Regions from separate parts of the Anaerosalibacter sp. Marseille-P3206 genome, predicted to be linked through region 3. Evidence: a T-box and tRNA genes for the amino acid it is inferred to sense, from the RefSeq annotation. Region 3 holds a T-box; the other regions hold tRNA genes.
The links. A T-box is a leader RNA that pairs with one kind of tRNA and senses whether it is charged. The one in region 3 lies ahead of BQ9840_RS05725 (proline--tRNA ligase), so its partner is inferred to be a tRNA-Pro.

Region 1 (7,861 bases), 810 kb from region 3:
TGATAGAAGTGGAAATATTACCAACTTCCCTTCCACAAAGAAAAATAGAAGGGGCAAATGAGAACAAAAAGGATAAAGAACTAATGGATGTGTGTAAAGACTTTGAGTCTGTATTTATCCATATGATGCTCAAGGAAATGAGAAAAACCATACCTGAAGGTGGATTTGTAGAAAAAAGCACTGCTACCAAGATATTTGAAGATATGTTTGATGAAGAGATTTCAAAGGAAATATCAAATAAAGGCGATGGAATTGGCTTGGCAAAAGTGCTATATAATCAATTCAAAAGACAGAATGTAAATCTATAATTAGGGGGTTTAAGTTTCATGAGTAAAAAGATAGTCTCAATCCTTTTGGCACTCATGATAATGGTGGGAATTATTAGCGTAGGATATTGTGATGTAAACAAAAAATTGTCAAAAGCAGAAGTTGAAAAAATGATTGAAGAAGTAGCTAGGAAAAGGGGAATTCCAAGTGTTATTCTAAAATCTATAGCAAAAGCTGAAAGTTCATTGAAACAGTTTAACACAGATGGTTCAGTTGTAGCCAGCAGAGGTGGAAATCTAGGGATAATGCAAGTCCATAGATCAAGTGGCTACAATGAAAAAAAGCTAAAGGAAGACCCTATATACAATATTGAGTCCGGTGCAGATTTACTATTGAGCAAATGGAGATATGCAAATAGTCGAATGCCTCAAATAGGAGATATGGACCCAAATGTATTGGAAAATTGGTACTTTGCCCTTTGGGCTTACAATGGACTATTAGAGAGAAACAATCCAAATGTAAGAGAAAATACTTATCAATCTAAAATATATAGTATTGCCAATAAGGATTATGGTCAAAAGATCACACCAATAAGTAGAGGAAGTATACAATCTAGAGGAGTACCCAAAAAAGGCGGTAAGATAAAATCTCCAGATACTATTCACAAAGGAGATATAATCACCTATAATGTAGGGGATGTAGTAGTACCAGATGGAAAGAAGTTCTTAGTACTACAAAACACACCTTATGGCAAGGAAATAGGGAAAGTAAAACAAAACACTTCCATGACCATATTAGAAGGACCAAAACTAAAAAAAGGCTTTTATTTTTATAAAGTAAAAACACAGGACAATAAAACAGGTTGGATATTTGGAAATTGGCTAAAGTTAAAAGAAGAATAAAGATAAGAAAAAGAGCTGCTAATTAAAGCAGCTCTTTTCGTCTTTGTAGGACTAATTCCTACTGAATTTGAGGTTTTTGAAAAATAGTTTTTATTTGATATGTGATATTGTCGCCATTTACAGTAAATTCAGCAATACTCAAATTATATATATCTTCTGGATTAGTAATTCCCTTTGAATTTACTTGAATATATCTAATTCCATCCTTCAAATTTGCACTATTTTCATTTCCTCCATGAACAACCCATATGTCTTTTCCATTTAACTTGGTTTCTGATAATATTTCATGTAGTAGATTTGCCTCTAATTTGTCTGTAAATCCACCACTGCCAAATATAGGTTTTGGAAGAACAAGTACTATATTTTTTTCTTTAGAATTTTCCAAGTCATTTTTTAACCATAACCATTGTTCTGGATTAGATGCTCTCAAGCCATTTTTAGAGTCATCAGCTTTTATAATCAATAGATTATTGTTATACCTATATGGTTTGTATCCTTTAACTATATCGATATTAGCCTTTGCCTTAGATGCATTCTTGAACTCATTAGAACTACCACCTAAGTAAATAGCTACATTGTGCTTGTTTACATTAGCAAGTATTTTGTCACTAGCCTTATAGCCTACTACTTCGTCTAAATTTTGTGGTGCAGATGTAACTGCAAAGGAAAATCCATTCTTATTTTTAGCGACATTTACATTTCTTTCATCTTTCATAACACTTGCAGTTGGCAATTGAACATTTTCAAACTTAACAGGGTATTGAGCTACTAGTTCATCTAAGTATATTTCTCCAGTATATTTCTTAACTGAATCTATTTCAGTTAAATATATTCTATCCAATTTAATAGGATAAGATACATTAGAAGGTATATCTGCTACTACATGCTTCCAACCAGTCCAATCAATATTCTTTGCAAAGTCTATATAATATGATTGACCTTTGCTATCTGTGATATTTCCTCTAAGCCAGCCTGTTCCTTCATCACCATATACCCAAAGGCCTAGTTTAGAAGGATTTCCTTCAATTGATAATCCTTGTTCACCATTAGGTCTTAGATTTACATAACAAGCTCTAGTTCCTTCTCCACTAGTGAAGTCATACTTAAGAGCTATTGCCCCATTTCCTTCCTTAGCTTCTATAGCTGGATAAATACTTCCTGTTACTTCTTTAGGATAAGAGCTAAAGCTAAATCTACTTATATCATCAAGAGAATCCACCTTAGTTCCCTTACTTCCTACTGCTACTAATATATTTTCTACTCCAGTTCCAATTCTTGCTGTAATAGCACCAGAGGTAATAGTATTTCCGCTATAGAATATTCCATCTTGAACATGTCCAATATTTCCTGTAACTTCCCACTTCACATCTTCAGGATATACTAGTGCTTGAAAACCATCTTTATCTTTTGCATAGAATACTCCTAAGTTTTTCTGACTATTGATATCTACTGTGAAGCGTTCAGTTTCAGTTACAATATCAGCTACTTTATCCAATACAACCATATCAATATCAGCAGTAATACCATTATAATTTGCTCTTACTTTAGCTTTTCCAGGAGATAGGGCTTTTAGGGTATTGCCATTAATTTCTCCATTTACTCCTTCCACAGTAAATACTGCGTTGTTTTGATCTACTTCAATAGGATTGTGATATTGATCATATCCCTTTATCTTAAATCTTCTTGTAGTATTAGCAAACATGAATTTATCATCTGTAGAAATCTTAATACTTGCAAGTTCTCCCTTAGGTGCATTTGAAAAAAGTCCAACGCCATTGATTACCTTTCTTTCTCCACCATCAGAGGGTCTATTCACAAGTTTAGCTTGTGATTCATCTACATATTTTACAGCCATAGCTGTTGAGCCACCACCATCAAACATTATGGCATTATATGAACCAAGTTCTTTTAATATTGAACCAAAAGTTTTTTCATTAACACCTTTATAAGAAGTGTCTCTACCATCTATAGTTGCAATGATAAGTTCCTTCCCATCTTGAGAAACACCCATTCCAGTTCTAGGTGCTAGCCCTGGTGCGATATTGTGAGAATTCATAGGTACTCCATCTTTAAGGATAATACTTCCTCCACCGATGGCCATTTTGATGTTTTCAAGATTTGGTGTAGTAGTAAGATTTAATTGTACAGTATCTCCTACATGGAAGTTGTCTAAAAGTCTGTCCTTAACTCTCTCTCTACCTACAAGAACATATCCATTCTCTGGGATAGCTATAGGAGGTTGTCCGATTCTCACTTCTGTAACAACATCATCTATAACCACTATCTCAATAAGATCATTGTGTAGTTTGTTTCCAATAGATTGAGCTCCCCAATGTTTGTTGTAAAGCATAACTTCTGCATAAGCTTGACTAGCCTTATTTATAGCAGAAAGTATAACTTCTTTGCCTGTAGCTGATGATACAGCTGCCAATTTCTTATCAAAATATGCAATCTGCACATTCTTATTATTATCCAATACAAAAGCAGGTTTAGCATATTGTCTTTCCATAGGAGAGGATATTATTTCACCATCATTAATAAGAGTTCCAATTGGACTTGCAAAAGGTTTATAATTGAAAAAGTCTCCATTGACTCCTGCAATTGCATTTGATTCATTTACCATAGTGCTTACTTTTTCCCTTTTAGAGATTCCCTTATTGCTAAATAGTCCCTTTACTTCTGTGTACTCATCTTGTAAATCCACTCTAAGTACATTTATATTCCACCAACCTTTTGCAGTAAACCTCTGTACATGCTCATGTACTACTCCGCTTGAAAGATGTTCAGAATCTTTATTTTCATAGATGACAAAGGGAAGAGATTGTGCATTACTTGCCTTAGCGAATGGAAGCAAATTACTGCTTAGTATAATGGAGAGAGCTAATAAGCTTACTGCAAATTTTTTAATAAATTTGTTCATATTTTCTTCACCTCACTTAATATTAAAACCAAAGGTTTAAACCATCCTCGTTCTTTAAAGATGTAAGGAGTCTTTCTCTAGACCCAGGAACCTCTTTATATATCTCTGTTAGAAGGTTGTGAACATGTTCCCTTTTGGTTAATTTGTCTACATAACAAGGATTTTTTACTACAGGTATATCGTATTTTTGGATGGCTCCTATTATATCTTGTTCTGATAGGTATAGAAATGGACGTATTAAATATATATCTTTTCTAGATAGATAGGTAAGGGGTTTTAAGGTACTGATTCTTCCTTCATATAACATACTTAAGAAAAGTGTATCTAATGCATCGTCTGAATGATGGGCAAATGCTAATTTGTTGAATCCTCGTTCCTTTAGTGCATTGTGAATGGCACCCTTACGCATTTTAGCACATAGAGAACAAGGATTTTTTTCTTTTCTAACATTGAAAACAATCTCACTTATTCTAGTTTTACTTAAATTCAATGGTACGTCTAAACTATTGCAATAGGACCTAATGGTATCAGTGTCAAATCCATCAAAACCTAAATCCACAGTAAAGGCTTCCAATTGAAAATCCACTGGGCTAAAAGATTGATACTGTTTTAGGGCTTTTAACAGAACCATACTATCTTTTCCCCCGGACAATCCAACCCCTATCTTGTCTCCAGTTTCAATTAATTCAAAATCTTGTATAGCTCTTCGCATACATCCTAGTATTTTTTTCATCATACCAACCCTTCTAATAGAGAAACTATCTTCATTATATAATTTAAATATATCAATTAGGTTACAAATACATTACAATACATTGACAAAGGCAATAATCAAAAAATAAAAAAAGGATTGAAATTAATCAATCCTCTTTCGATGGTCGGGGTGGAGGGATTCGAACCCCCGGCCCCATGGTCCCAAACCACGTGCGCTACCAAACTGCGCTACACCCCGTCATCCCGTCGACTATTATAGTATAGGGGATTTTCTCTTTATATGCAACATATCAAAATAGGCCAAAAACCGTAATATATTTGATGTTTCTCGTTGTATCTACATTAATCTAACTTTTTCTCATTTTTTTAAATTATTTTTAAAACAATAAAGGTATTTATAATAATACATAGAATATAATTAACTAATAGCCAAAAGGAGGAGTGCAGAATGATTGAAATATTTGAAACAATAAAGGAAGAACTAATGGTAATGCTAGTTGCTGCTATGCCTCTTTCTGAATTGAGAGGAGCAATTCCTCTAGGGATAACCATGGGTTTTACTCCATGGGAAAGTACAGTTTTAAGCATCATAGGAAATATTATACCAGTACCTTTCTTGCTTAAGCTATTAGAACCAATAATGAACTATTTAGAAAACACCAAGCTCTTTTCAAAGACAATCCAATGGGTAAAGAGAAGAACCCTAAAAAGAAGTAGGGATAAAATCAAGAAATACTCTATATTTGGTCTATTCATACTAGTAGCAATACCCCTTCCAACTACAGGGGCTTGGACAGGATGCATAGCTGCAACACTACTAAAAATAGACTTCAAAAATGCACTAACATCCATAATATCTGGGGTAATAGCTGCTGGAATCATAGTATATACATTAAGCTCTAACATAATAGCCGTATTTTAGGGACATGGGGACAGGTTCACTGTCCTTTATCTTTTGTTGACATAAAACAAAACTTATGTTAAAATTAGTCTAAATTAATAAAAATCTTGATGCCTTATCAAGAGTGGTGGAGGGAATGGGCCCTATGAAACCCGGCAACCCACAGGTGAAGCTGTGACGGTGCTAAATCCCACAGAATATTAATTCTGGAAGATGAGGTAATGACAAAAATTGCCTTTTCCTTTTGGAAAAGGCTTTTAAATTTTAAGGAGGTACTTTTAATGAAAAAGTGGTTATTTACATCAGAATCAGTTACTGAGGGCCACCCAGATAAAGTTTGTGATCAAATTTCAGACGCCATATTAGACGCCATAATAGCACAAGATCCTTATGCTAGGGTAGCTTGTGAGACTGCTGTTACTACTGGAATGGTATTGGTAGCAGGAGAAATCACTACAAATTGTTATGTAGACATTCCTCATATTGTAAGGGAAACTGTAAAAGAAATCGGTTATACAAGGGCAAAATATGGATTTGACGGAGAAACTTGCGCTGTTCTTACATCAATAAACGAGCAATCACCAGATATCGCTATGGGAGTAAACGAAGCTCAAGAACACAAACAAAATAAAGAAGATGAATACAATAAAATAGGTGCTGGAGACCAAGGTATGATGTTTGGTTATGCTTGCAACGAAACAGAAGAACTTATGCCATTACCTATATCCTTAGCACATAGACTATCTAGAAGACTTACAGAAGTGAGAAAGAATGGCACACTTTCATATCTTAGACCAGATGGTAAGACTCAAGTAACTGTTGAATACCATGACAACAAGCCAGTGAGAATTGAAAGTATAGTAGTTTCATCACAACACTGTCCAGATGTAGAATTAGAGACTATCAGAGAAGATATCATAAGAGAAGTAATATCAAAGATAGTTCCAGAAGATATGCTAGATGAAAACACTAAATACTATGTAAATCCTACAGGAAGATTTGTTGTAGGTGGACCTATGGGCGATGCTGGACTTACAGGTAGAAAGATAATAGTAGATACCTATGGTGGTTATGGTAGACATGGTGGTGGAGCTTTTTCAGGAAAAGACCCAACAAAAGTAGACAGATCAGCTTGCTATGCTGCAAGATATGTAGCTAAAAACATCGTAGCAGCAGGATTAGCTGACAAATGTGAAGTAGGCCTTGCTTATGCTATAGGAGTAGCTAAACCACTTTCCATCTATGTTGATACCTTTGGAACTGGAAAGATTGATGACAATAGAATCGAAGAATTAGTAAGAAAACACTTTGACCTAAGACCTGCAGCTATTATAGACAAATTAGATTTAAGAAAACCTATATACAAACAAATTGCAAGCTATGGACACTTTGGTAGACTTGACTTAGATCTTACATGGGAAAGAACTGACAAAGCAGAAACACTAAGAAGTGAAGGATTAGGAAAATAACTAATTCTAAGTAAAACATAGGCAGAATTAGTACAATTCTAACAAAAAAAGAATAGAAAAGAAGAATTTCTTAAAAAGTAGAATGATGAAAAGGCGTCATTCTGCTTTTTTTTTATTCTATTTTCTGAGGTAATATCTAACTACCGGTAATAAACGAAAGCTAGCTTTCCTTGGAGGAAAACTATGTACAAAGAAATAGATGATTTGAGGATATTAAGTAAAAATGGAGACAATCTAGCAAAGCAAAATTTATTACAAAAGCTAAATCCCCTAATCATAAGCTCAATAAAGAGGTATTATAACAACTACAGCCAGTATGAAGACCTAATCCAAGAAGGCTATGAGGAGATACTAAAATGTATAGTTGACTATGATGAAAACAGAGGTGTGAACTTTTTAGGATATATAAAAGTTAAGTTGAAATTTCTATATCTAAATAAACACAAAGAAAAGAAGACTTTTTCTCTAAATGAAACATTAGGAGAAGATGGAGTCGAATTAATAGAACTATTAGAAGGAGAAGAAAACCCCCTAGAAGATTATCTAATGAAGGAATCAAATGAATCTCTAATAGATGCATTGTCTAAACTAACAGAAAGGCAAAGAGAAGTCTTAATATTATTCTATATAGATGAACTGTCCATAGGTGAAATATCCAAAAAACTAGGTATAAGCTACAGAACAGTAG
Region 2 (7,861 bases), 850 kb from region 3:
AATTCAATCTTTCCTCTGAAATTTCACTACCACATATTTCACAGATACCATAATTTCCTTCTTCAATACGTCTTAGAGAAGTTTCTATTTCATATAGAGTATCGTTGTTTTTATTCTTAAGACCCATATCATGTTCCATCATAAACATTTCTGTTCCTAAATCCCCTGGATGATTATCATAAGAAGACAATTCACTTGCGTATTCCTCCATAGAACCAAATTTATTTTCTTTCATCTTTTTTAATATATTTTCAACTTTCTTTTTTTCTTCTATTAATTTGTCTTTAAAATATAGAAGTTTATCTCTATCCATAGTTACCTCCAAACTATAGGTTTTCCTGTACTATTTTTACTATTTCAGTTATAAAATCTCCAATAAGTGGCAAGTTTAATTTTATTATTTGTTGCATCAAATATAAAAATAGAGCTCCTAACAATGTAAAACCTATGGCCATACCAAATCCTCTTGCTAATCCTTGAACAAAATTTACATATAATAGTCTTTTTCTATTGTTTATTAAATCAACATATTCAGTTATTTTAGTTTTTTCTAAAGCTAATGCTATTTCATCAATTTTTTTATTAATATCTTTTTCTTTTCTCACATGACTCCCCTCAGTGATAATATTCCCATTTATATCTTATTAATGCTATGCTTTTAATGCCTTAAAATATATAAAATGACAATAATAATAAAAACAATAATGCACTATCTCGTGACAGTTTAGCCTCCCATATCCACAAAAGTATTAAGAAAAATAATAACAAATAATCATCATACTTTATTTTGTCCATAAAAAAACCTCCTATATCTATATTCTTAATACATAATATGGATATAAGAGTTTTAGTTTACATTCTAATAAAAATGGACTTTTAATTTTTCAATTTCATCTACTAATACCTTAAAACCATCAAAATCTAAAGATTGATCACCATCAGAAAGAGCTTTTGATGGTTCTGGATGGACTTCAACGATTATCCCATCTGCCCCAATAGCTAATGCTGCCTTTGTTGCAGGTATTATAAGTTCACGCCTACCTGTCCCATGACTTGGATCTATAATTATTGGATATTCTGATAAGTTCTTAATTATTGGTACACTTACTAAATCTAATGTATTTCTTGTATAGTCCGAAAAAGTTCTTATTCCTCTTTCACAAAGTATAATATCTTCATTTCCTTCAAGTCTAATATACTCAGCAGCCATAAGCCATTCTTCAATAGTTGCACTCATACCTCTTTTTAAAAGTACAGGTTTTTTAACACTACCAACTTCTTTTAACAGAGCAAAGTTCTGCATATTTCTAGAACCTATCTGAATTATATCTATATATTCACATCCTAATTCCACATCTCTTGGGTCCATAATCTCAGAAACTACTAAAAGCCCATATTTTTCTTTTATGGCTTTCAATATTTTAAGTCCATCATACTCTAAACCTTGAAAAGTATTTGGATTAGTTCGAGGCTTAAAAGCACCACCCCTTAAAATCTTTATACCAATAGAACTTAAGAATTTCCCTATTCTATCCATTTGTTCTTCACTTTCTACTGCGCATGGACCTGCCATTATATTAAAGTCCTTATTTCCAATAGTCGTATCATTATCTAATTTTATGTTCTTTGTCATTTACCTTCCTCCAAAATATTAATACCACATATAATATTTATTATATTTTGTTGCTTCTGTCAAGGAGCAAAAAAAAAGAGGCTATGCCCCTAAGTCATCTACATCATCTGTATTTTCATCAACAATAACTTCATCTATTAAATCATTTGTAGATGCCTTCTCAATTTCTTCATAATAACTCTCAAGTGAAGTAAGCTGGCCCTCTATTAATGATTTAAACTTAGTCTTAAAAACATAGATCTCTTTTCTCAAATTTTCATATTCTTTTTGAATATTAATAACCTCATCATGAGCATCTTCAATTATTCTTCTTGCTTTACTTTCAGCTTCCATTATTATTAATTCTGATTTTTGTTTTGCTGTATTAGTTACTTCCTCTGCTGTTCCCTGAGCTATAACTAAAGTATTTTTAAGTGTATCTTCTAAATTATTGTACTGTTTTAATTGATCTGTTAAAATACTAATCTTGTCTTTTAATTCAATATTTTCTTTATAAAGATTTTCATAATCTACGATGATTTCATCTAAAAAACTATCAACATCTGTTTCTTTGTATCCTCTAAAGGACTTATTAAATTCTTTGTTTTGAATATCTAATGGTGTAAGCATTTCTTTCACTCCATTTATAAAAGTATTCTAGTCATAACCTTTATTCTATCTTTTTTTGTTCTATGTAAAATTGAATAAAGTTTAAATCTTCCATATCCTCTCACAGATATAATATCTCCTTCTTCTACTTCAAAATGAGCCTTTTCTATTGGCTCCCAATTCACCTTTACTCTTCTATTTTTGATAATATTTATACTATCATTCCTCGATATATTATAAACCTTACTTATAATACTATCTAATCTAAGAGAAGGAAGAGTAAAGGTAATTTCTTTAAAATCAACTTTTCCTTCTCTTAGATCATCTCTATTAATAGTTTTAACTTTAACATTACTGTTTTTAACCTTATTTAAATTCAAAACTATAAAATCTGATATGCCATTATCTGTTATTACTTGAACATTATCCTCATGTATTAAAATATCCCCAACTTTTTCTCTTGTTATACCTAAACTTAATATAGACCCCAAAAAATCACTATGTTTAAGTCCATTTATATTCCCAGTAATAGATATCGGAGTGATAGGGCAGTCTTCTAAATAAAAAGATTTGTACTCAGGATAAATTACAATTACTTTTCTTTCAGCTTTGGTAAAACCACCATCTTCTACATATGAAACTTGATCAAATCTGTTTAATATTGATTTGGCAAGTCTACATTCATAGGGGTTTAAAAAGTTTGTACTTTGTATCTGATGTGTATTATAAACTATCTCTATTTTATCTAAAATTCTCCTCATATTTAATACCTGTTCAGCATCTTTTATATGTGCAATGTACTTTTCTTTATCATAAAACATATAATCACCATCATTAAAAAATTATGCTAATAATTATATACCTTGCTACCCTCAAAAATAACACGGCAAGAAGTGGTGAAAAATCTATAAGACCTATATCTAAGCCTAATTTATATAATAGTTCTCTACAAGGACTTAAAATTGGTTCTGTCATGCTATAAATAAACTTGCCAAAAAAATTATTCATATTAATTGGTATATAAGATAATATAATTCTAACTAGTATAAATAATTCTATTAAATTAAATAGAATATTTAAAGCTGTAAATAAAACTGTCATTCAACTACCCTCTTATATTTCATATTTTACCAAGAAAACAAACCTTTACTCTTAATATCATCTTTAAGTCTTCCATCAATTTCAACATTGTTTGGAGCTAAAACAAAAATATCTTTTGTTACTTTATGAATATTTCCTTCAATAGCATAAATACCACCACTAACAAAATCAAATATTTGTTTTTTTGTTTCTAATTCCAAGTTTTCTAGGTTGATTACAACTGTTTTTCTCATTTTCAAGTCATCAATTATCTTTGGTGCATCTTCATAATTTAATGGTTCATGTACCACTAGTTTCATATTCATATTGTTATGAATACTTACAACTTTATTGTTTAATCTTACTGATTTAGGTACATCTAAATCCTCTTCATCTTCATAATCCTCTTCATACTCTTCTTCGTAGTCTTCTTCATAATCTTCAAGACCCATAAAATACTTAAACTTGTTTAAAAAAGCTGACATAACATTCCCCCCTAATATATTCTTTTACCAAATAATGCTGTTCCAATTCTTAACATGTTTGCTCCTTCTTCAATGGCTACTTCATAATCATTAGTCATACCCATTGAAAAATACTTCATTTCTACATTTTCATAATGTCTTTTTTCTATTTCAAGACCTAATTTCCTTAGGTCTCTGAAAACAAATCTAACTTCTTCTGGATCTTTAGCAAAAGGAGCCATAGTCATTAGTCCTTTTATCCTGATATTTTCAAACTCTAAAACAGATTCAATAAATGGCATTACCTTTTCTACTTTTAATCCATATTTACTTTCTTCTTCTGCCACATTTACTTGTATAAGTACATCTTTAATTAAATTATCTGATTTTGCTCTCTTATCAATTTCCTTTGCCAATGAAAGTCTGTCTAATGAATGTATTAAGCTAACCTTGTCTATAATATATTTAACTTTATTGCTTTGAAGATGTCCAATCATATGCCAATTTACATTTTTATCTATGCTATCATATTTTCTATTTATCTCTTGTACTTTATTCTCTCCAATATTGTCAATTCCTAAACTAATAGCTTCATTCATAACATCTGCTTCTACAGTTTTAGTTACAGCAATTAAGGTTACCTCATCTTTCATCCTGCCAGATCTTATCAATGCTTTTTCAATATTTTCTTGTATTCTAGAAAGATTTTCTTTAATAACTATTTTAAACACCTCCGTTGTCAATCTACTATTTGTCCTTCTTTAACTTTTCCACCACTTAAAAGGATTTCATCAAATAGTTTAACTGTCCTTACTTTTTTATCACTTCCTTTTGCATCTATATAACTATTACTATCACCTTTAGAAACTATTGCAAAATCATCGTTTTGCCCTAATATTTTAATTGGCCTAAATTTAATTATTCCACTTGTATCTTTGATGTAAACACCACTTATTCCTTCTTTTTCAGATATAGCTTTTAAAGGTATTTTTAATCCTTCATTACTTGATTTTATAATTTTAACATCTACATTTCTCAAATCATAATAATCATGGAAAAATTTATCAAACTTTACAACAATAAAAGCTTGTCCTTTGTTAGATTGCACTTTAACTAATCTTCCTCTAATCGGCTTATCATTATTGTTAATAACAAAAGTAACAAAATTTCCTTTTTCTAAACCATCTAATTTTTTTGCTTCATCAGTTGCAGCCATTATGTACCAATTATAATTATCCATTATTTTAAAAATGGTATCTCCTACACCTACTTTGTCCCCTTTTTCAATCTTACGTATCTTTTCTTCTGCTTTTTTCATATCATCAATAGAATATTCATTTATATTTTTACCATTAAAAACTTCTTCTAATCCATCAATTTTAAAACTGACAATACCTGCTTCTTGGGAAAAATAATTAATGGTATTGTTTTTAATCTCTTTAATCAATCTTTCTTTTTCTATATTTAATTGCTCTAAAGATTGATTTGCTAAAGTATCATCACCTGAAACAACAGCTTGTTTGCCCATTGAAGCATATAGTTGTTCTTTTAAAGAATTGACTTCATCATAATCTCCCTCAGCAACTTTTTGTTGTATCTTTTCTAATAATTCTTCTGTGTTTTGAATAGCTTTCTTGGTATCGTCGTTTATTTTGTTTTCTTTATTAATTTTTTCAATAGAATCAATCTTTTCGTTAACTTCATTAAGTTTAGTTTTTAAGGCAGATTGATCACTGTCTAATGTTACTTCTGCTATCTTAGCCCCTACTTTTACTCTTTCTCCTTCGTCTTTTAATATGTTTATCTTACCTTCCCCATCAGATTTATATAATCTTTCATTTCTAATAATCACAGCTTTTAAGTCTATAGACTCTTCTATAGAACCTTTTTCTACAAGAGTAGTCTTAATATTTGAAGCATAGAGCACAGGGACACTTCTAAAAAGTAAGTAGATTAAGACAAAAGATATGAAAAAAGCTCTTAGTTTTCTTTTCTTTTGTCTCTTTTTATCTCTTTCTTCCTTAGACATATTTACCATCCTTATCAATTTAATAGTTATCTATAACTTATTCTCTGTAAATATTAAAATTCCTTCAATTAAAGTACACTTTTTTTAAAAAACTTACCATACTTACTTATTATTTTGAACTTAATAATGTTATCAATTTTAAGTTTTTTTACTTCATCAGCATGAGTAACTAATATAATAGCTTTTTCCTTCCTCTTTGCTCCAATAATAATACCTTCTAGCTTCTTTTTATCTCTAAGAACAACTTTTACTTCATCTCCAGACTTCACTCTGTTTCCATCAAAAACAAACTCCTTTAAATCTGCTTCGTTTAAGTGTTCCTGCGTTACAGATTTTTTATTTATAACTATCATATGATTCTTTAAATATATTTTTTCTCTAAATACTGTAAATATATATCCGATTACACTAGTAATGAAAATCATTATAATAAAATATTTAAAATATACAATCAAATAAATACCCCCATGTTAAATTTAGTGATACTTACTATTTAGTATATCATAACCCTTTAATTACTTAAAGCCACTTTACAAAGTGTTTTCAATAATATATAATAATCTAAGTAAATATAATAATAGAATCGGGATGTAGCGCAGTTTGGTAGCGCACTTGACTGGGGGTCAAGGGGCCGCTGGTTCAAATCCAGTCATTCCGACCATATTAAAAGAGGGTAGAAAATCTACCCTCTTTTAAATTATTATACAAATTAAACCGCCACTGCCATCGTTAATTATTCTCTCTAGAGTCTTTCTCATTTTTTGTCTAGCATCTTCTGGCATCATATTCACTTTTCCTTGTAATTGTTCGTTTACCAAATCATATAACGATTTCCCAAATAAGTTTGATTCCCATATCTTTGATGGATCTCCTTCAAATTCATCTAAGAAATACTTAACTAACTCTTCACTTTGTTTTTCTGTTCCTATGAGAGGAGAGACTTCAGTTGTTATATCGCAACGCATGAAATGAAGAGAAGGAGCTTTTGCTTTCAATTTCACACCAAATCTATTTCCCTGCCTGTATATTTCAGGTTCTGCTAGCTCTAATTCTTCTAAGCTTGGACTTACTAACCCATATCCTACTTCTTTTGCTTCATTTAGTGCCTTAGAAATCTTGTCATATTCATTTTTCCCTTTAGATAATTTTGAAATTAGACCTAGTAGTTGATACTCACCTTCAATTACATAGCCAGTTAACTCTTTTAATACATTATAAAATAAATCCTCTTCCAATATTATATCTACATTTGCAATACCTTCACCCAATTTTATTTCTCGTATTACCGTATCTTTAATGGGTTCCAATTCTTTTAAACTATTAATTGATGAATCCACTTCACTTAACTTTTGAAGGGTATTAGTTGATTCCTTTAAATGTTCAAGTATGTTATTTTTTATTTTATGCTTTCTACTTAATCCTTCCATCCATCCTGGTAAGTTTATGTTTATTTCTTTAACTGGGAATTCAAATAGTATTTTTTCAAATATCTTTTCTAGATCATCTATCCCCATATTTAAACAATCTAATGCTACTACTGAAACATTATACTTATCTTCTAAGCTTTCCCTCAATGCTATTGTACTATCTAAGTTTGGATGTTTTGAATTTAATAATATAATAAAAGGTTTTTCTAACTCTTTAAGTTCATTTATTACTCTTTCTTCTGCCTTTATATAATTAGATCTGTCTATGTCAGTAATTGAACCATCGGTTGTTACAACTATGCCAATAGTAGAATGATCGGTTATAACTTTTCGTGTTCCGATTTCTGCAGCCTCTTCAAATGGTATTTCTTTTTCATACCAGGGCGTTGTAACCATTCTTGGAATATTTCCCTCTTCATGACCAAGTGCACCTTTTACTAAGTAACCTACACAGTCCACCATCCTAACTTTAAATTTAACATTATCTTTAAGTATCAATTCTACAGCCTCATTGGGAACAAACTTTGGCTCGGTAGTCATGATAGTTTTTCCTGATCCACTTAGCGGTAACTCATCTTTGGCTCTTTCCTTTTTATACTTGTTTTCAATATTAGGTAATACTAGAAGCTCCATAAACCGC
Region 3 (7,861 bases):
TTGGAATAATGTAGGAACTTGTTCTCCATTTAACACTTCTACTACTTCATCATTTTCAGGTTTAACTTCATCTCCAAAAAACATTTCAACCTTTTCTACCACTTCTTTTGTAGTAGATAGACTTTCTTGAACAGTAGATACCATAGCTACTATCCAATCATATCTTTCTTTTACATCTTCATCTGTTATAAATCCTGCTTCTTTTAGATAAGGTATTGCCAAATCAGTAATATCTTCTGGACTAAAACTTCTTATATAATGTCCATTTACCCAATCTAATTTATCTTTGTCAAATATTCCACCTGTTTTTGCAACTCTATCAAATGAAAATTGTTTAATCATCTCTTCCATAGAAAGAATTTCTTCAGTTCCTTCTGGACTCCATCCCACTAGTGCAAGATAGTTAACCAATCCCTCTGAAAGATAACCGCTAGCTCTAAAGTCTTCTACAGAAACATCTCCCTGACGTTTACTCAATTTTTTCCTATCCTTGTTTAAAACAGTTGGAAGATGAACATAATCTGGCTTTTCCCAACCAAATGCTTCATACAAATAAACATGTTTAGGTGTAGAAGGAAGCCATTCTTCTCCCCTTATTATATGAGTTATATTCATAAGATGGTCATCAACAACTACAGCTAAGTGATAAGTTGGGAATCCATCAGACTTAAGCAATACTTGATCGTCTAAGTCATTAGTATTAATAACTATATCTCCCCTCACAAGGTCATGAAATTTAATATCTCTATCATGAGGTAATTTTAGTCTAACAACATATTCCTCTCCATTGGCAATTCTCTTTTTAGCTTCTTCAATATCTATATTTCTACAAAAACCATCATATCTAGGTATAAGTCCCTTTATTTTTTGTTCTTCTCTTACATTATCAAGTCTTTCTTTTGAACAAAAACAATAATATGCGTATCCCTTTTCAATTAATTCATCAACATATTTTCTATAGATATCAAGTCTTTCAGATTGAATATATGGACCATATTCACCTTTTTGTACCACTTCACCATTTTCAACAAATACACCTTCATCATAGTCTATTCCAGCCCATTCTAATGAATTGATTAGGTTTTCTATAGCACCTTCTACGAATCTAGTCCTATCTGTATCCTCAATCCTCAATATAAACTTTCCATCATTGTGTCTTGCAAATAAGTAATTATATAATGCAGTCCTAAGTCCACCAATATGTAAATATCCAGTTGGACTTGGAGCAAATCTCACTCTTACTTGTTCCAACTATAGCCACCTCCTAATTTATCTACCTGTATATTATATAACATGAATTTGTTTGTATCAACAAAGTAAAAACACTTATTATCCAAATAGTCTACTAAAAAGGTCTTCAAAAAAGCCAATAATCTTATCTAATAGAGATTTTACTTCTTCGCCTTGAGAAACTATTTTGTCAATCTTTCCTGAAATATCTTTAAGCTGAGTTTTAATTTCATTCAAATCTAAATCTAGTTTTGAAATTCTCTTCATAAGTCCAATTATTTCATTTACTTGATCATCGCTTAATTCTACACCTAGTTCATTAGCTGCAGCATTAACAGCCTTCTTAATATTCCTTTTGCCTTTAATATTATTTCCAACTACATTTACCTTTACATTCTCAATTAATTCACTAGCCTTATCCGCACCTATTTCATTGCCTAGTACTGCAGTTTTTGCAATTTCTTCACTAGCTACCTCTTTTTCCTTTTCAGTTATATCCTCACCAGTTAAATCTTCAAAAGCCTTTATTACACCAGTTAGAGCAGCAGTTCCAGAAACATTTACAGGACTTGCTACTATTATTTTTGCATCTTTTATTCCCGCAGTTATTAATGCGTTTTTATACATATCTTCTGTTACCCATGAGATATTATGAGTTACAACACTTATCCCTTCACCTTCATTTAGTTTCTCCACATAAGCACTAGATATAGCTCTAGTCCCCAAAATCTTTTCATCTATATATTTACCTAAGTATTCTCTTTCTTCCTTGTTTGTTACCTCTACTATTTCAACACTTTCATCTGCGCCAAATAAGTTAAGCATATCTTTTTTCTGTGCTTGTGATAGGTTTTGTCCTAAGCAAATTACCTTGTTGTTATTTACTGCTTGATCTGCTAAAGCCATGTTGCTTATAAGTAATAATATAACTAAAACAGTAGAAGTTATCCTCTTAAACATGAATATCCCTCCATTTTTTCTTTTAATAATACCTTATAAGATAGAATATCTTATTATGACAGCTTTTACAAGTAAAAAGTATTTTGATTAAAAGAAGGGTATGGATATCCATACCCTTCTTTTAACTATATACTTAGTCCTTCTTTTTCAAATTCTTCTTTTATTTTACCAACTATTTCTTCTACATCTATTTCCATCTTCTCATCGTCTCTTCGTAGTGAATATTCTACTATATTTTCTGATGCTCTTTTACCTACAGTTATTCTTATAGGTATTCCAATTAAATCTCTATCGTTGAATTTAACCCCAGCTCTTTCGTTTCTATCATCAATCAATACTTCTAATCCTAAGCTTTGAAGCTTATCATATATTTTTTCTCCAAGTTCCATTTGCTCTTCTTTTTTAGTGTTTATTACTGTTATTATTACATGATATGGCGTAACTACTAGTGGCCAAATTATCCCCTTATCGTCATGATATTGTTCTACTACAGCAGCCATACTTCTAGATACTCCAATACCATATGAACCCATAACAAAAGGCTTTTCTTTACCATTTTCATCTAAATAAGTTGCCTTCAAGCTATCACTATATTTTGTGCCTAATTGGAATATATTTCCTACTTCTATTCCTCTGTCCATTTTAAGAGTAGCTCCACATTTAGGACAAATATCTCCTTCTTGAATTAGCAATAAATCGTCTACAACTTCTCCAGTAAAATCTCTACCATAGTTTGCATTAACTATATGATAATCTGTTTCATTTCCTCCAACAACAAAGTTTTTCATCTTAGTAACCCTTGAATCTACTAAAAGCCTTACTCCTTCTTTAAGTCCTATAGGGCCTGAAAATCCTGATTCTGCTCCAGTAATATCTTTAATAGTCTCATCATCTGCCATTTCTAATTCATGTTCTGCAATTCCTAGTATATTGCATAGTTTTGTTTCATTTAATTCCCTATCCCCTGGAATCAGTGCAAATATAGGCTCTCCTTTCGCCTTATATATAAGAGCTTTTGCAGTATCGCATTCTTCTATTTTTAGAAAATCAACTAATTCTTCAATAGTTTTTAAATTTGGAGTATAAACCTTTTCTTTTTCTAGCTCTTCTTCATTTTTTTCTTTTACCTTATATATAACCGTAGCTTTTTCATCTGTAGCAGCATAGTCACAACTATTACAATAAGCTATCTCACCTTCTCCAACTTCTGACATAGCCATGAACTCATGGGATACCTTTCCACCCATAGCTCCTGTATCACCTTGAACTACTTTGTAATTAAGTTTAAGTCTTGTAAACACCTTATCATATGCTTTCCACATATTTTCATAAGCTTTTTTCAATCCTTCTTCATCCATATCATAAGTATAAGCGTCTTTCATTATAAATTCTCTACTTCTTATTAAACCAAATCTAGGCCTTTTCTCATCTCTATACTTAGTCTGTATTTGATATAAGTTTAATGGTAATTGTTTGTATGATCTAACCTCATCTTTGATAAGATTTGTAAAATATTCTTCATGAGTTGGTCCAAGACAAAACTCTCTACTATTTCTATCTTTTAATTTAAACATTTCTGGGCCAAAATTATCCCATCTTCCACTTGCTTCCCATAGTTCCTTAGGTTGAATCGCACTCATTAAAAGTTCTTGAGAGCCAGCTCTGTCCATTTCTTCTCTTACTATTTGTTCAATCTTTCTTATAACTCTATATCCAAGAGGTAAATAAGAATAAACTCCTGAAACTAGCTTCCTCATCATTCCTGCACGAAGTAATAATTGATGGCTAGGTATCTCTGCCTCTGATGGAACTTCCCTTAATGTTGGTAAATACATTTTTGACATCCTCATAGTTTTTTCCTCCTCATATTTTTGAGTTATATTCTTTAATGAGTCAAAGGACCGTCCCCTGACTCATTTAACTCATTAAAAAAACCTTCATCTCAAAATAGAGACGAAGGTTAATTCGCGGTACCACTCTAATAGATTTATAAATATAAATCCACCTTAAAAGCTATAACGTAGCAAACGTTTAGACCTACTTTTTCAGCCTAAAAGCTCAGGGACGGGTTCAATACCAAGGGGGCTAGAAGTTTTCCACCTTATAACTTCCTCTCTGTTGCCATTAATATTTACTATTTCCCTTCAAAGCTAAATATTATTTTTATAATACTAAATAAAATCTATTGTGTCAAATATTTTTTAATTTCTAAAAACTACTTCTTCCTTCTCAAACATCTTTACAGTTATAAATAAAAAGAACAATATATAGATAATACTCCATCCAACAGTAATAATTATATGCTTATAATTATATACAGAAACAACTATTTCTTTTATAATTCCTATGGTGTTTAGTATAGGAATGTGAAAATAATACTCTGGAACTGCCTTGCCATCTACAAACATAGTCAAATATACAGGAACCATTATAATAATAGTTATAGGACTTAAATATGTTTGAGCTTCTTTAAAACTTCTAGCGTAGAAACTAATAGCAAGCTCAATACTTGCAAAAGCAAAAGCTAAAAGAAGACAAACCAAAGATATTATACCTACTCCTACTATAGACATACTGATTCCTTCCCCCATAAAATCTGGATTGATCTTTGTAGCTATTAAAAAGCCTATTAGAGAAGCTAATGTGCCAAGAACTCCAGCTACCACTACAGCAAAATATTTTCCCATGAGAATAGAGCTTCTACTAGCCTTGGTAGTCAACAGAGGTTCTAGCGTTTGCCTTTCTTTTTCTCCTGCCCCCAAATCAGTAGCAGCAGCTATTCCTCCAACTGCTGACCATAATGTAAGCATCAAAGGGAGCATCATAGACATCATCATCGTACCTATTCCGCCTTCTTTAGATACAGATACTGCTTTTATATCAATAGGCTCTAATATACTTATATCTACACCTACATCATTGAGCCTTTTTTCAACTACAGATTGAGTATATATAGAAATTATTTCCGTCATCCTAGATCTAGCCATCTCTGATTTTTGACTGCTTTCATCATAGATTATTTCTATTTCTGGATTGTCTCCACGTTCTAGCTTATCATCAAAACCTTCCTTTATTTTTACTATTGCTTTTATATCTAATTTTTCCAACGCCTTTTTAGGATCATCCTTTTCAATTATTTCTACATCCTTATTATCTTTAAGAAAATCTAAAAATGAACTATCCCCTTCACTAATCACACTAATCTTAACAGGTTCTTTACTTTCCTTTACCATATCTGAACTGCCAAAACCAATTGCAAATGCAATCAATGGAAAAATCAAAATAGGAATAAGTAAGCTCGAAATAATAGTTTTTTTATCTCTAAAGGTATCCTTTAGTTCTTTTATAAAAACTATATTAGTATATTTACTCATATTTTCCACCTACCAATCCCATGAAAATTTCTTCTAAATCATCTTCACCATATTTTTTTCTTAAACCCTCTAATGTAGATTGCTCTACAATATTTCCTTTATGAATTATCCCTACTTCATCACATAATTTCCCAACTTCATCCATTGAATGACTTGAGAATATAATGGTTTTGCCTTGATTTTTAAGCTCTTTTATAAAGTTGTGAACTATACGGGTTGCTGAAACATCAAGTCCTGAAGTAGGCTCATCAAATAGCATGATAGATGGATTGTGAACAATACTCCTTGCTATTGCTACCTTCTGTTTCATTCCCTTAGAAAACTTTCCAGCTCTTCTATCAATGAAATCTTCCATTTCAAGAATTCTAGACAACTCATCTACTCGTTCATTTATTTCTACCTTGTCCATACCATTCAATAGCCCAAAATAAGCAATATTTTCTCTTGCTGTAAGTCTATCATATAATCCAGCTTCTCCACCAAAAAGTATTCCTATTTCTCCTCTAATCTTTTCTGGTTCACTTGCTAAATCATATCCATTTATAACAGCAGTACCAGAAGTTGGTTTTAGCATAGTAGCTAAAATCCTCAGTGTAGTGGTTTTTCCAGCACCATTTTCTCCTAAAAGACCAAATACTTTCCCTTTATCAACTTTAAAAGATATGCTATTTACAGCTACTATCTCTTTAAATTTCTTTGAAAGTTTGATTACTTCTATCATTTTTTGCCCCCTTTTCATTATTTTTACTTCTATTTGTTTGAAAAAAGGTTGTAATAAAAATACAACCTATAAAATTACTTTAATTTATTTAATATGCAAACACATTTTGAAGATATACCTTCTTTTCTTCCTTCAAAGCCAAGTTCCTCTGTAGTAGTAGCTTTTACACTTACATTTTCAATTGAAGTATGAAGTGCATTTGCTATATTTTCTCTCATAGCATCTATATATGGAGCAAATTTGGGTCTTTGTGCAACTATTATACTATCTATATTGCCAATTTCATATCCATTATCAACCATTATTTTATATACTCTATCCATGAGAATCATACTAGAAATATCTTTGTACTCCATATCTGTATCAGGGAAATGTTTTCCAATATCCCCCAAAGCCATGGCGCCAAGTATACTGTCATTAATAGCATGAATAAGAACATCCGCATCAGAATGACCTAATAATCCTTTTTCATAAGGAATTTCTACTCCACCCACTATGAGTTTTCTTCCTTCTACCAATTTGTGAACATCATAACCTATACCTATTCTCATATTAATCACCCTATCTTCCTTGAAATAAAAGTCCTTTATTCCTAAGAAACAATTCTTTATCTTTCACAAAGGATTCTGCAACTATTAAATCCTCCGGTGTTGTTATCTTAATGTTTTCATAACTACCTTCTATCATCTTAACATTAATCCCTAATCTTTCTACTAGCATACCATCATCTGTACCTACAAATCCATCTTCTATAGCCTTTTTATAGGCTTTTAGAAGTGTGTCTTTCCAAAAGCATTGAGGTGTCTGAGCAGCCCATATATAGCTTCTATCAGGGGTGTTTTCCACATTGTCTAATGTATCTACTATTTTGATAGTATCCTTAACAGGAACACCAATAATACAGGCATCATATTTTGTCACTCCTATAATGCCATCTTCTATATTTTTCACTTTTACAAAAGGTCTTGCACCATCATGTGTAAGAACTATATTGCATCTCTCATCTAGTGCCAATAAGCCGTTGTATACAGAATCTTGTCTTTCTTTCCCACCTCTTACGACTTTAGTGACTTTTTTAAAATTGTATCTTTTCACTATTTCTCTTTTACAATAATCAATTTCATCTTCTTTTGCAACTACAATTATTTCATCTATATATTTACATTTTTCAAATTTTTCCAAAGTATGTGCGAGAACTGCTTTATTATTTATTGAAATAAATTGTTTGTTTATACTGCTTCTCATTCTATTGCTCATTCCCGCTGCTGCAACTATGACTGAAACAAAGTCGTTTTCATACATTTTTTTCACCTCAAAGTCATTATAGCATAATGTGAAATAACAGGAAACATCTTTCCACAAATATATTCTCCAAAGGGCAAAAAAATATTAGGGTCTAATTAGACCCTAAACTGCTCTATCAACGGCTGATTTTGGTTTTGCAAATATCATTCTTCCAGCAGAAGTTTGGAGAACACTAGTCACCATAACTCCGATGGTTTCACCTATATGTTTCTTGCCACCTTCTACAACTATCATTGTTCCATCATCTAAATATGCCAATCCTTGACCTATT

Region 1: it encodes a tRNA-Pro, which carries the amino acid that the T-box ahead of BQ9840_RS05725 (proline--tRNA ligase) is inferred to sense. The anticodon was not compared.
Region 2: it encodes a tRNA-Pro, which carries the amino acid that the T-box ahead of BQ9840_RS05725 (proline--tRNA ligase) is inferred to sense. The anticodon was not compared.

The regions. Positions count from the first base shown of each region.
Region 1 is NZ_FUHM01000002.1:1,695,238-1,703,098, forward strand. Features, by position in the region: gene BQ9840_RS09420 (rod-binding protein) at 9-308, shown strand; gene BQ9840_RS09425 (transglycosylase SLT domain-containing protein) at 327-1,169, shown strand; gene BQ9840_RS09430 (phosphodiester glycosidase family protein) at 1,228-4,089, opposite strand; gene BQ9840_RS09435 (tRNA lysidine(34) synthetase) at 4,112-4,825, opposite strand; tRNA gene BQ9840_RS09440 (tRNA-Pro) at 4,965-5,041, opposite strand; gene BQ9840_RS09445 (COG2426 family protein) at 5,252-5,725, shown strand; SAM riboswitch class I at 5,817-5,924, shown strand; gene metK (methionine adenosyltransferase) at 5,986-7,173, shown strand; gene BQ9840_RS09455 (sigma-70 family RNA polymerase sigma factor) at 7,357-7,861, shown strand, end outside.
Region 2 is NZ_FUHM01000002.1:35,805-43,665, reverse strand. Features, by position in the region: gene BQ9840_RS01380 (TraR/DksA C4-type zinc finger protein) at 1-313, opposite strand, end outside; gene BQ9840_RS01375 (DUF5665 domain-containing protein) at 327-605, opposite strand; gene BQ9840_RS12925 (hypothetical protein) at 667-795, opposite strand; gene BQ9840_RS01370 (bifunctional 3-deoxy-7-phosphoheptulonate synthase/chorismate mutase) at 860-1,633, opposite strand; gene BQ9840_RS01365 (DivIVA domain-containing protein) at 1,715-2,242, opposite strand; gene BQ9840_RS01360 (YlmH family RNA-binding protein) at 2,257-3,042, opposite strand; gene BQ9840_RS01355 (YggT family protein) at 3,056-3,322, opposite strand; gene BQ9840_RS01350 (cell division protein SepF) at 3,349-3,786, opposite strand; gene BQ9840_RS01345 (YggS family pyridoxal phosphate-dependent enzyme) at 3,798-4,487, opposite strand; gene BQ9840_RS01340 (HlyD family efflux transporter periplasmic adaptor subunit) at 4,505-5,794, opposite strand; gene BQ9840_RS01335 (hypothetical protein) at 5,863-6,249, opposite strand; tRNA gene BQ9840_RS01330 (tRNA-Pro) at 6,379-6,455, shown strand; gene spoIVA (stage IV sporulation protein A) at 6,487-7,861, opposite strand, start outside.
Region 3 is NZ_FUHM01000002.1:885,159-893,019, forward strand. Features, by position in the region: gene gltX (glutamate--tRNA ligase) at 1-1,251, opposite strand, end outside; gene BQ9840_RS05720 (DUF1002 domain-containing protein) at 1,330-2,190, opposite strand; gene BQ9840_RS05725 (proline--tRNA ligase) at 2,316-4,040, opposite strand; T-box leader at 4,137-4,347, opposite strand; gene BQ9840_RS05730 (ABC transporter permease) at 4,392-5,564, opposite strand; gene BQ9840_RS05735 (ABC transporter ATP-binding protein) at 5,557-6,285, opposite strand; gene ispF (2-C-methyl-D-erythritol 2,4-cyclodiphosphate synthase) at 6,360-6,836, opposite strand; gene ispD (2-C-methyl-D-erythritol 4-phosphate cytidylyltransferase) at 6,847-7,587, opposite strand; gene BQ9840_RS05750 (PIN/TRAM domain-containing protein) at 7,693-7,861, opposite strand, start outside.